Linked DNA regions of Rhodothermus marinus. The protein of the gene in region 1 interacts with the protein of each later gene in a pairwise test. Links are inferred from orthologs where the notes say so. Each region holds a gene or a part of one and is shown in the gene's direction. Other genes may lie near its edges.

Region 1 (6,379 bases):
CACGCTGGCCGCGCTGCAGACGCTGGAAGCCCTGCTCCCCTTCGACGCAGACAACCCCGAGCTGTGGCGCACGGCAGGTTTTCTGTATTTCCGTCAGGGTTCACTGGAAAAGGCCCGCTGGGCACTGGAACGCGCGCTCCGCCTGGCGCCGGAAGACACGGCCGCCGCCCGCCTGCTGGCCCGACTGAAGCCGCACCCCACCACACCGGCAGCCCTGCTGGCCCGCGCCCGTCACCTGATCGAACAGCGGCCGGAAGACCCGCAGGCCCGCCAGGAGGCACGCGCCCTGCTGCAGGACCTGTTGCGTCGGGACTCGACGCACGTCGAGGCGTTGCGCCTGCTGGCTCGGCTCTACCGCGACGAACGCCCGGACTGGTCTGCCGAGCTGCTCACCCGGAGCCTGCAATACGATCCGCGCGACCTTTCGGTCTGGATCGATGCTGCCCACACCTGGCTGGCGGCCGGTATGCCCCGACGCAGCGCACAGGTGGCCGAAGAAGCCCTGTTTCTCTTTCCGGATCAGCCGCCGCTGTTGCGTCTGGCCGCTTACGCGTACCTGTCGCTCGGCAGACCGGATGCCGCGCTCCCCTACGTGGAAACGCTCCTGACGCTGCTGCCCGAGTGGCCCGAGCATACCCCGGAAGAAGCGGCCGAGCTTCACGCATTGCAGGGGCATCTACTGGCCCGCCTGGAGCGCTCCGAGGCTGCCCGCGAAGCCTGCCGACAGGCGCGACGCCTGGACGATCGCTCCGCGGCCGTACGCCTCCATTGCGCCGTGGTGGACTGGCTGGCGGGGGGACCGCAGGAGGCCACGCTGCAGGAAGCACAGGCCACTCTGCCCGATCCCCCCGAACCCTGGATGCCGGAAACGCTCGGCTGGCTGTATCTGCAGGCCGGACGGCCCGAGCTGGCCCGTGCGGTGCTGCAACAGGCCCTGCAAACCGGCCACGCCGGTCCGCTTACCTACGCCTATCTGGGCGAGGCCCTGGCCCGGCTGGGCCATCTGGACGAAGCCCGGCGCATCTGGCAGGAAGCCCTCCGGAAAGACCCGGACAACGCCTACCTTCATCACCTGCTGACCACCCACTGAGCGCACCATGCGCCCGGCTGCTCTCCTGACATTGCTGATTGGCCTTCTGTTTCTGCTGGGCGGATGTGCCCGTGGGCCGCGCCTCGCCGAGCGTCCCGAACTACCCGAACGCTTTCCCTACCACTCGGCCGAACAGATCCGCTACCGGCTCCGCCTCCCGCTCGACACGCTTCGCGCGTTCACCGGCCGGGCCAGCCTGCAGGTGCACACACCCGAAGGCACCGACAACCTTTCGGCCACCATCGCAGCCCGCCGGGACGACACGCTGCTCATCCGCCTGAGCCCCGGCTGGGGCATCGAAGCGGCCCGGCTGCTGATCACACCCGACAGTGTACTCCTGCACGACCGCATTCATCACCGACTCTACTTCGGTGCCCGTACCGAGCTGGCCGTGCGTCAGCTTCCGCTGCTCACCGAGAGCGATCCGTTCCTGAGCCTGCTGGGCGCGCTGTATCCACCGCCCGGACGCTGGCTCGTCACCGCCGACTCCGGCCATTACTACCTGCACGATCCCGACGGGCTTTTTCGTTATGTAGTGGATCCAGCACGATGGCGGGTGATGCGCTACGAACGCTACGATCCGAGCGGCACGCTTGTTGAGTCGTACCGGTTCGAGGCGTTCGACCGGTTCGGCCAGGTGTTTCTTCCCCGAAGACTGCTGCTCGAACGCCCCGCCGTCGGCGTGACAGTGCGCCTGTACTATCGGGAGCTGGCGCTCAACCCGCCCGCCCTGCAGTTTGCCTGGAATCCGGATGCGCGCACGCGCCGCATTCCGTTTCAAGCCATGATGGAGCGACCATGAGGCGTCTGCTGCTCTGCCTGCTGTTGACGACGAGCGCAGGGACGGCCCTGGCCCAGCAGGACCGTACCGAGATCGAACGCCGCCTGCAGGCGCTCCGCGAGCAGATCCGTCAGGAAGAAGCGCGTCTGGCCGAAACGGCCGAGGCCGAGCAGGCCACGCTGCAGACGCTCGAAAGCATCGAACGCCAGATCGCCATCCGTCGCGAACTGATCCGGAGCTACCGGGAACGTCTGGAAGAGCTGGCCCGCACGATCGACTCGCTGCAGCAGGCCGCCCGGGCGCTCAGCCAGGAGATCGAAGCGCTGAAAGCGCAGTATCGCCGCCGGGCGCTGCACGCCTACAAGTACGGTCGCATGCACGAACTGGCCCTGCTGCTCTCGGCGCAGTCCATCAACCAGATGCTCATTCGAGCCCGCTACCTGAGCCGCTTTGCGCGGCAACGACAGGCCAAGCTCGACGCCATCCAGCAGGCGACGGCCGCCCTGGAAGCCCGTCGCCAGGAGCTGCTGGCCGCCCGCCAGGAAACCGAGCAATTGCTGCAGGAGGCCGAGGCCGAGCGGCAACGCCTGGCGCGTCTGGAGCGTGAGCGCCGCCGCGTGATCGAAGCGCTCCGTGCCCAGCGCGTCTCGCTGGAGCAGTCGCTGGCCCAGAAACGACAGGCCGCCCGCGAGCTGGAGTCGCGCATCCAGGCGTTGCTCGCAGCCGAACGGGAGCGGCAACGCGCCCGCGAGGCGGCCGATCCGTCGGCCGCCGTGGCTTTTGCCGAGCTGACCGGTTCGTTCGAGCAGAACCGCGGCCGGCTGCCCTGGCCGGCCGAAGGCGCCGTCGTCGAACCCTTCGGCGAAGTGGTCAACCCCGTTTATGGCACGCGCACGCCCAATCCCGGCATCCTGATCGCCACCGCCCCCCAGGCCGAGGTGCGGGCCATCTTCGACGGCCGCGTGATCGCCATCGACGCCATGCCGGAGTACGGCACCTACATCCTCATCCAGCACGGCGAATACCAGACGTTCTACAGCAACCTGTCGCTCGTGTACGTGTCGGTCGGCCAGGAAGTGCGGGCCGGACAGGTTATCGGCCGGGCCGGCACCGACGCCGAACCCAAACGCGCCGGCGTGTTCTTCTCGCTTTTCCGGGGTGGCCAGGTGCTCAATCCTATGCCCTGGCTTCGCCCCCGCTGAGGCGTTCCGGCGATTTCACATAAGCTTGCCGGAGCATCCGGGCAATTACGCACGCCAGCGGTTATTTTTGAGAGGTTTCCGGCATTCACGCAAAAACCCGCTGCAGGTCAGCTATGGCTAATAACGCCCGTTACGACGTCGTGGTGATCGGGTCCGGTCCCGGCGGCTACGAGACCGCCATCCGGGCCTCCCAGCTCGGCTTCAAGACCGCTATCATCGAAAAGAACAAGCTCGGCGGCGTCTGCCTCAACATCGGCTGCATTCCCACCAAGGCGCTGCTGAAAAGCGCCGAAATGGTGGCCGAAGCGCGCAACCTGGAAGCCTACGGCCTGAAGCTCAAGGGCGAGGTGGAGCCCGACTTCGCCAAGGTGATCGAGCGCAGCCGCGCCGTCGCCGACAAAATGAGCAAGGGCGTGGCCTTCCTGATGAAGAAAAACAAGATCGACGTCATCTGGGGCCAGGCCCGCCTGGTGGGCAAGGGTAAGATCGACGTGCAGCCGTCGGTCAACATGGACGGCGAAAAGATCGGCGAGCCGCGTACGGTCGAGGCCACGCACATCATCCTGGCCACCGGAGCCCGCGCCCGTCAGATTCCGGCGCTGCCCGTCGACGGCAAAAAGATCATCACCTACAAGGAAGCCATGCTCCAGAAGGAGCAGCCCAAACGGCTGGTGATCGTCGGGGCCGGCGCCATCGGGGTCGAGTTCGCGTACTTCTACCACCATATGGGCACCGAGGTCACGCTCATCGAACTGATGGACCGCATCGTGCCCGTCGAGGACGCCGAGATCTCGAAGGAGCTGGAACGGGCCTACCGGAAGATGGGCATCAAGGTGATGACCGGGGCCCAGGTGGAGTCGGTCGACACGAAGGGCAAGGAGCTGAAAGTCAAGGTCAAAACGAAAAACGGCGAGGAAATCATCAAGGCCGATCAGGTGCTCTCGGCCGTCGGCGTGGTGGGCAACATCGAAGACCTGGGCCTGGAGGACCTGGGCGTCGAGACGAAGCCCGGCCAGATCGTCGTGGACCAGTTCTATCGGACGAACGTCGAGGGCATCTACGCGATCGGCGACGTGGCCGGACCGCCCTGGCTTGCCCACAAGGCCAGCCACGAAGGCATTCTGTGCGTGGAGAAGATCGCGGGCAAAGAAGTGCAGCCGCTCAACTACAACAACATCCCGGGCTGCACCTACTGCCAGCCGCAGATCGCCTCGGTGGGCTATACCGAGGAGAAGGCCCGCGAGGCCGGCTACGACATCAAGGTGGGTAAATTCCCCTTCACGGCCTCCGGCAAGGCCACGGCCCTGGGCCACACGGAAGGCTTCGTGAAGGTGATCTTCGACGCGAAGTACGGCGAGTTCCTCGGCTGCCACATCATCGGCCACGACGCCACCGAACTGATCGCCGAGGCCGTCACGGCGCGGACGCTGGAGACCACCTACCACGAAATCATCGAATCCATCCATCCGCACCCGACGCTCTCGGAAGCGATCATGGAGGCTGCCCGCGCCGCCATCGGCGAGCCGATTAACATCTGAAGCGATCCATCGCAAGCATGCAGAGCCCCGGCGCTCAGATGCCGGGGCTTTTTCTTTGTATATTTTTGATGAAGCGAACCCATTAACCAGCCCGATCACGCCATGCGTCGCCTTGCGCTGCTGCTTCTGCTGCTCGGAGCGGGTTGCCGGCCGCAACCGGAAGCGCCGTCGCCGGCCATGCTGACCACGTTGCCCCCGCCGGGCTATGAGGTGCTCGACCTGAGCTACGCCTACGACGACTCGACGATCTACTGGCCCACGGCCGAAGGCTTTCAGCTCCGCATCGACCACCGGGGCTACACGGAAGCCGGCTACTACTACGAAGCGAACACCTTCTGCACGGCCGAGCACGGTGGCACGCACATCGACGCGCCCGTGCACTTTGCCGAGGGCAAGTGGAGTGTGGACGAGATCCCACTCACGCAGCTCATGGGGCCAGCCGTGGTGATCGACGTGTCGGAAAAAGCGCTGGCCGATCGGGACTACCAGATTCAGGTGGCCGACTTCGAGGCCTGGGAGGCCGTGCACGGACCGATTCCCGAAGGCGCCATCGTGCTGCTCCGCACCGGCTACGGCCGGTTCTGGCCCGATCGCGCGCGCTACATGGGCACCGATGCGCGTGGACCGGAGGCCGTCGCGCAGCTGCACTTCCCCGGCCTGCACCCCGACGCCGCCCGCTGGCTGCTCGAAAACCGCCGGCCTAAAGCCGTAGGCATCGACACGCCCAGCATCGATTACGGCCAGTCCACGCGCTTTGAGACACACCAGATACTCTTTGCCGAGAACGTCCCGGCCTTCGAGAACGTGGCGCACCTGGACCGCCTGCCGCCGCGCGGGGCCCTGCTGATCGCCCTTCCGATGAAAATCCGCCGCGGCAGCGGTGGTCCGCTGCGTATTCTGGCGCTGGTGCCCTCGGAGGCGTCTTAACCGATGCGTGCATACCTCCTTCTCAGCAGACGACGGTGCTCTACGCAACGGGCAGCTTTACGACCTGACAGGCGGAGGCCCCGCCTCTGTACGTAAAACACACGGGGCCGCCGACCTGTGCCGACGGCCCCGCATGGAGGCATCCCCCGAAAAACCGCTACGCTTCGGAGCGGGCGGCTGACGATTCAGCGGGGGCCCCATCGCCGCCCGCCGTCACGTAGCGATCGCCAGGGAATTGCTTGATGTGCTCTTTCTGCACGGGCTTGCCCGTCCCCTTCGCGACGGGCGAAGCCTCGTGGATATAGTAATCGCGGTTAGGCAGCGTGTCGACGTACCGCAACGTAGCCTGTGCGGCCCGACGCATGCTCTCGTCGGCGTTGCGCCGCAGCAGACCCAGGTTCTGCTGGATGCGGATTTCCAGCAGGTCGAACAGGTGCTCGAAGGCGGCCCGGTCCTTTTCGAAGGCCACACCGGAGGCGCCTTTGCGGAGCTGGCGGTCCATGTCCGACAGCGCCGCGCTCAGCGCGAACAGGTACATGGCGTTGTCGGCCAGGCGTGCCTGCTGCGCCTGCCGGGTCACGATGGCATCGCCCTCCCACTTGCTCAACAGCTTAAAGTAGTGCGAGTGCTGCTGCACCAGGCGGGCCAGACGGTCGGCCCAGGGGCGAAGGCTCGGGTGCACGCGGCGGATGCGGGGCGCTTCGGGCCGGATGCCGAGAAACAGCTCGGCCGCCAGCGGCAGTGCCCGCTTCAGCAGACGCGGGTTGAACGCATTACTGACAATGCGCTGCAGGTTCTCCACAGGCGACTGGTCGCGATCCCAGCCCAGCGCCTGCTTGAT
Region 2 (6,526 bases), 2.0 Mb from region 1 along the record:
CCCACTACGATCATTCCATGGTGCAGCAGCGTGGTGTGCGCCGAAAGAATCGTGCTCTCCTGACCACCGTGCTGCGTGGCGGTGGCGGTGAACACGCTGCCCACCTTGCCGATCAAGGCCCCTTTCGCCCAGAGCGGTCCGGTCTGATCCCAGAAATTGCGCATCTGCGCCGCCATGTTGCCAAAGCGCGTGGGCGTGCCCACGATGATCGCGTCGTACTCGGGCAGCTCGTCCACCGTGGCGATCGGGGCCTCCTGATCCAGCTTGACTCCGATCTGGCGTGCCCGTTCTTCCGGAATCAGCTCGGGCACACGTTTGACCACGACTTCGACGCCCTCCACTTCGGCGGCGCCGGCCGCCACCTCCCGGGCCAGCGCTTCGATGTGGCCGTACATGCTGTAGTACAGCACCAGCACCCGTGTTTTCTCCATGGCTGACGACAACTGGTTTTTGAGAAGGAATGATTGTTTGTTTGAACAAATGAATTTTGAGTGTGGCAACCGGTTTCGTGAAAGGTTGCGAAAAGATGCAACCGTGCTGTAATGGAAGCCCTTCGCCAGGGGCATGGCCGAACCGGAAACCGAGGGCGGTCCGAGGCTTTCTTCAGTCCGAAGGAAACGGCGGTGTGTGATGGAGGAGCGGTCGGTTGCGCAGCAGGTGAACCGGGAGCGTGTGGTGGTGCTGGGGTGGGGGCGGGCGCTATTGTGGCAACTGGCCCATCCGCTGGTGGCCGTCGCCGTGGCGCGGCACTCGGACTTTTCCCGTTCGCTGCGGGCCGCCTGGCGACGCTTTACGCGCACGGTGCAGGCGATGCGGCGCTTGAGCTTCGGCACCGAGGCGGAGGCCGACGAGGTGGCCCGCTGGATCCGACAGGCGCACCGCCGCGTGCAGGGCAGGCTGGCCGAGCCGCTGGGGCCGTTTCCGGCCGACACGACGTACCGGGCCGACGATCCGGCGCTGCTCACCTGGGTACACGTGACCACCGTCGAGGCGACGCTCCATGCCTACGAGACGTTCGTTCGGCCCCTGACGCCTGAGGAGCGCGACCGTTACTGTCGGGAAGCCCGGACGATGGAAGCCTGGCTGGGGCTTTCGCCGGGCACCTTTCCGGATTCGTGGGCGGCGCTGACGGCGCATCTGCAGGCCGTGCGGGACAGCGGAGTGCTTCAGGTGACCCCCATAGCGCGTCAGATGGCCGAACATGTGCTGGCACCTACGCCGTGGGTGGCGCCGCCCACGAAACCCTGGCGGCTGCTGACGCTCGGCCTGCTTCCGCCGGAGCTGCGCGCGGCGTACGGGTTCGCCTGGAGCGAGCGCGACGAGCGGGCCTTCCGGCGACTTGTCGCGTTCATTCGCCGGGGCGTGTCGCAAGCGCCGCGTCGCGTCCGCTTCTGGCCCGAGGCTCGAGGGTTGCGCCTCCCGCCGAGTCGTTGACGCAATCCTCGCTGGCATTCTCGCCGAAAATGTGTTTTCTTTCAGGACTCCTGATCAGGCAGCCATCCGAGTTTCCATGCGTACGTTTCTGCTCCAATCCGACCCGAATGCTGAGAACGAGACGCCCGAGCCGTTGCCGGAAGCCGCCGCGCGCATTCTGGAGGGACTCAATCCCGTGCAGCGGCAGGCCGTGCAGGTGACCGAAGGGCCGGTGCTGATCATTGCCGGACCGGGTTCGGGCAAGACGCGCACGCTCACGCATCGGATCGCCTATCTGATTGCCACCGGACGGGCCCGACCGCACCAGATTCTGGCCTTGACCTTCACGAACAAGGCGGCCCGCGAGATGATGGAGCGCATTGAGCGCCTGGTGGGCCCCGAGGCCGCCCGGCACATCTGGATGGGGACCTTCCACGCGATCTTCGCCCGCATCCTGCGCCGCGAAGGGCACCGCATCGGCTACACGCCGGACTTCAGCATCTACGACACGGACGACGCGGAGCGACTGCTGCGCGAGCTGATGGCGCGTTACCACATCGATCCGCGCCAGTACAGCCCGCGCACGATCCGTCATCTGATCTCCAGCGCCAAAAACCAGATGATCGGGCCGGAGGAATACGCCCGTCTGGTGGCTTCGCCCGTGCAGGAAAAGGCGGCAAAGCTCTACGGCCCCTACCAGGAGGCGCTGCGCCGGGCCAACGCGCTGGATTTCGACGACCTGTTGCTCAAGCCCATCGAACTGTTCGAGCAGCATCCCGACGTGCTGCAGCGCTACCAGGAGCGCTGGCGCTATTTGCACATCGACGAGTACCAGGACACGAACCGGGCGCAGTACGTGCTGGCGCGCAAGCTGGCCGAGGCGCACCGTAACCTGTGCGTGGTGGGCGACGACGCCCAGTCGATCTATGCCTTCCGGGGGGCCGACATCGGCAACATCCTGTCGTTTCAGCGAGACTATCCCGACGCAACCACGATCCGGCTGGAGCAGAACTACCGCTCCACGCGCCGCATCCTGAAACTGGCCGAGGCGATCATCCGGCACAACCGGGATCAGCTCGAAAAGCGGCTCTGGACCGAAAACCCGGAGGGCGATCCGATCGTGCTGATCGAGGCGCTTTCGGAGCGCGACGAAGCCCAGAAGGTGGAGCAGCGCATCCGGGACCTGCACGTGCGCTACGGCTATGCCTTTCGCGATTTTGCCGTGCTCTACCGCACGAACGCCCAGAGCCGTTCGCTCGAAGAAGCGCTCCGGCGCGGCGGCATTCCCTATCGCGTGGTGGGCGGGCTGTCGTTCTACCAGCGCAAGGAAATCAAAGACGTGCTGGCCTACCTGCGCCTGCTCGTGAACCCGCACGATGCGGCCAGTCTCCAGCGCGTGATCAACTACCCGGCGCGCGGGATCGGTCAGCGTACGGTCGAGGCGTTGATGGACTATGCCCGCCAGCACGGTCTGAGCCTGTGGCAGGCCATCGAGCGCGTGGAGGAGGTTGGGCTCCCGACGCGCGCGCAGAAGGCCGTGCAGGAGTTTCACTTCCTGATCGCCCGCCATGCGGCCAAGATGGACGCCATGCCGGTGGACGAACTGGCCCGCTCGCTGCTGCAGGAAAGCGGTCTGTTTGAGGAGTTGCGGCGCGAGGGTACGCCGGAGGCCCTGGCGCGCTGGGAGAACGTGCAGGAGCTGCTGAACGCCATCGCCGAGTACGTGGCCACGGCCGGCGAGCAGGCCACGCTGAGCGGCTTCCTGCAGGAAGTGGCGCTGCTGACCGATCTGGACGAAATGCCCGAAGACAACCGCGTCACGCTCATGACGCTGCACGCCTCGAAAGGGCTGGAATTTCCCGTGGTGTTCATCACCGGTCTGGAGGAGGGGCTTTTCCCGCTGGCGCAGGCCACGCAGGACCGCAAGGACCTGGAGGAAGAGCGGCGGCTGTTTTACGTGGGCGTGACGCGGGCGCAGCGGCACCTGTTTCTCTGCTATGCCCGCAGCCGCTATCGCTACGGCGAGCAGCAGCCCAGCGTCCGTAGCCGCTTTCTGGAAGAACTCGATACGGACGTGATCGTGACCGAGGCCGGGCTTCCCTTCCGCCGCGGCGAAGTGCTGGACCGTCACCCCCGGAGCGAGCGGTACGTGGAGATGGACCCGCACTACTACCGCCGGCCGTTGCAGCAGCGAAGCAGCTCCGCCGCAGCGCGGCGCGTGGTATACGACGAAGGGGCCGGCGAGATCGTGCCCGGTGCCCGCGTGGAGCATGCGATCTTCGGCGAGGGCAAGGTGCTGGCGCTGGAGGGACAGGGCGATCAGGCCCGGGCCATCGTCTTCTTCCCTGAAGTGGGCCAGAAGAAGCTCGTGCTCAAATTTGCCCGCCTCCGCCGCATCGATTGAATCGAGTATCGCGCGGGCGAGGTTGTCATAGCAGCCTGTCTGGAAAGGAAGCGGTGTGATCGGCCTGTCAAAATTATGAAATCGCCGATTCACTGGTGCATGATGGCTCAATATCGATCTACGGACATGACAGGGCGGACACTGAGGGCCGCCCCTGCGTTCTCACATGCACCATGACGTCTGGGAAATTCTATTTTCTGTAAATGGTGATCGGCCCGTCAACAGGCACCGAGTTGAGAATCAGCGAATCCCGATTGACGCCCCAGAGCAGGGGCGTGTCCAGAAATTCCCGAAGCGTCTCGCGGTAGGCCAGCGTGTCGTTGCGGTACACCTCGACGATGCCTTCCGGCCGGATGATGAGCGTTTCGGTGTATCCCGCCGAGCAGGACGTCCAGACGGACGGTGGTCCGCTCACCGTGAAGAAAACGGCCGTCTTTACCCACCGCCATTCGCCCCAGAGGATCGATGTGTCCCGGGAAAAGCGGCCCATGTCGATCCGGGGCGGCGTTTCGTCGCATTCGGATTCGGAAGGGCGCTCGATCGACACTTCCGGCTCGATCAGGGCACATCCCGTCAGCAGCAGGACCGCGCCCACAAGTGCATAGAGGCCGGCGCTTCCTTGCATCGGGGAAGAGCAGAAGAGTTTGATTTTCTATAAGATAAACTCAGGGCGTACTTGTTTCAAGGGCCAGCAGCAGCTCTGTGGCTTCCGGCGATCCGTCGTTCGGCGCCGGGGTGAGGTCCAGCAGCCGGCACATCAGGGCGTAGAGGTGGATGTTTTCGACGGAAGGAACGACCCGGCCGCGGGCGAAGGCCGGTCCGTGCGCGATCAGGATGCCGTGCATCGAGGGCAGCGTCGGGTCGTAGCCGTGCATGCCCATCGGGAAGCGGTCGGGCTGTTGTTCGAAGCGCGTGCGCGTGGTGATCGTCCAGCCTTCGTCGGCCAGCCCGACGATCGGCGGGATGCGGGGATGCGTGCCGAAGTGCAGGTGCGCCGGGAGTTCCGCTTTGCGGTACACGTGCAGGTGCGGATGGGCCTGCTGGAGCGCCTGTAATACGGCCTCGAAGCGGCCGGGACGCGGCGTAAGCATGAGCACCGGCGACCAGCTGACTACCTGCACGTCGTCGAGGGCGATGTAGTCGTCCAGAAAGATTACCCGCTCGCGGGAGGTGGCCGTCATGCCGTGGTCCGAGACGACGAGCAAATTCACCCGGTCAAGCAGCCCCCGTGCCCGCAAGCCGTCCACGAGCAGCCGCAGGTAACCGTCCACGCGCTGCACCGCTTCGGCCACCTCTGGCGCATCCGGGCCGTGTTCGTGGCCGGCGTGGTCCACTTCGCTGAAGTAGAGCGTCAGGAAGCGCGGGCGCAGCGAGTCGGGCAGGTCCAGCCATTCCAGCACCTGGCGCACGCGCGTCTCGCCGGGAATGCTTCCGTCATAGGGCACCCAGTAGGTGGGGCGAATGCCGCGGATTTCGGCTTCGGAGCCGGGCCAGAAATAGGTGGCCGTGCGCAGGCCCTGGCGTTCGGCCGTCACCCAGATCGGCTCGCCGTCGCGCCACCAGCGGCCGTCGGACACGGCATCGCGGTCGCTCAACCGAAACCATCCCAGCGTCGAATCGAACATCGTGTTGGCTACGATTCCGTGATGGTCCGGGTACAACCCCGTGACGATCGTGTAGTGATTGGGAAAGGTCAGGGACGGGAAGACCGGGATGAGTGCCTCGGCGCGTACGCCCTTGCGGGCCAGCGCGGTCATCGTGGGCGGCGCGTAGCGATCCAGATAGTCGGCGCGGAAGCCGTCGATCGAAATCAGCAGCAGCGGAGGGGGGCCGTCGTCCACCGGGGTCGTGCGGGTGGTACGGCATCCTGTGAGCCACCCGACAAGGAGCGTGGCAAGCAGAACGAGTCGGAGCACAGCAGCGTGTCGGTTCATGGCAGGCGAACGATTTCGTAGCCAAAAGGCGTCAGCGCCAGGCGGGCCAGTTTCAGGTGCTGGAGGGCGAACGGAATCCCGATGATCGTGATCGCGCAGACCAGCGCCGCCGCCAGGTGGGTGAGCGCGATCCAGACGCCGCCCAGCAGGAGCCAGAGCACGTTCATGGCCAGCGCCAGGCAGCCGGTGGCCGGCGGCTTTTCGCGCACGGTGTGGCCGAACGGAAAAAGCGCCAGCAGGGCCAGCTTGAAACACTGCAGGCCGAACGGGATCCCTACCAGCGTCAGGCACAGCAGCAGTCCGGCCAGCGCGTATTCAAGCGCTACCAGCAGGCCGCCCAGCACCAGCCAGAGCAGGTTTCCCAGCAGGCGCATCGCGTACTATCGGCCGAAGAAGTAGTACAGAATCAGACCACCGACCGGGAAGAAGATGATCAGCAGTGCCCAGAGCGCCTTGCTGGAAAACTCACGCTGACTGTTGGCCAGCTCGATGAGCGCCAGAATGTCGAGCACCACGATCACGGTGCCGCAGAAGCCGAGCGCCCAGAAGTTCTGAAGACGCTCGATCAGGTTCGGGCCACATCCGGCCAGCAGCAGCGCAGTGGCCCCGAGCAAAAGCAGTACAGGCAGACGACGCATGGTCGGTTCTTCGTTGGTGATGCAGCGTAAGAAATCGTGTACGTTGCAGAAAAGCAACCTGCTTTGAGACGCTACGAAAGATCTGACGATTCGGTTACAGACGGAACAGGAGGCGGGCTTCCCGGTAGGAGGCCGCG

What was found.
Region 2: the proteins of lpdA (region 1) and GYH26_RS02060 interact in binary tests that used the Escherichia coli proteins (3 or more experiments, as listed by UniProt). The link is inferred for Rhodothermus marinus from one-to-one orthologs.

The regions. Positions count from the first base shown.
Region 1 is NZ_AP019797.1:2,484,823-2,491,201, forward strand. Bases 2,541-5,398 are described here. They hold lpdA (dihydrolipoyl dehydrogenase), read left to right. Parts: upstream 2,541-3,186; coding sequence 3,187-4,611; downstream 4,612-5,398. Other genes in these bases: GYH26_RS10765 (murein hydrolase activator EnvC family protein), read left to right, coding at 2,541-3,073; GYH26_RS10775 (cyclase family protein), read left to right, coding at 4,714-5,398. In the rest of the region: GYH26_RS10755 (tetratricopeptide repeat protein), read left to right, coding at 1-1,090; GYH26_RS10760 (DUF4292 domain-containing protein), read left to right, coding at 1,098-1,892; more of GYH26_RS10765, read left to right, coding at 1,889-2,540; more of GYH26_RS10775, read left to right, coding at 5,399-5,538; GYH26_RS10780 (acyl-CoA dehydrogenase family protein), read right to left, coding at 5,696-6,379. UniProt on the Escherichia coli protein: Lipoamide dehydrogenase is a component of the glycine cleavage system as well as of the alpha-ketoacid dehydrogenase complexes.
Region 2 is NZ_AP019797.1:449,218-455,743, forward strand. Bases 1,159-4,163 are described here. They hold GYH26_RS02060 (ATP-dependent helicase), read left to right. Parts: upstream 1,159-1,510; coding sequence 1,511-3,817; downstream 3,818-4,163. Other genes in these bases: GYH26_RS02055 (oxygenase MpaB family protein), read left to right, coding at 1,159-1,434; GYH26_RS02065 (hypothetical protein), read right to left, coding at 4,008-4,163. In the rest of the region: wrbA (NAD(P)H:quinone oxidoreductase), read right to left, coding at 1-431; more of GYH26_RS02055, read left to right, coding at 631-1,158; more of GYH26_RS02065, read right to left, coding at 4,164-4,442; GYH26_RS02070 (ectonucleotide pyrophosphatase/phosphodiesterase), read right to left, coding at 4,483-5,751; GYH26_RS02075 (YccF domain-containing protein), read right to left, coding at 5,748-6,125; GYH26_RS02080 (PLD nuclease N-terminal domain-containing protein), read right to left, coding at 6,132-6,389. UniProt on the Escherichia coli protein: A helicase with DNA-dependent ATPase activity. Unwinds DNA duplexes with 3'-5' polarity. Translocates on single-stranded DNA with 3'-5' polarity. Initiates unwinding more efficiently from a nicked substrate than double-stranded DNA.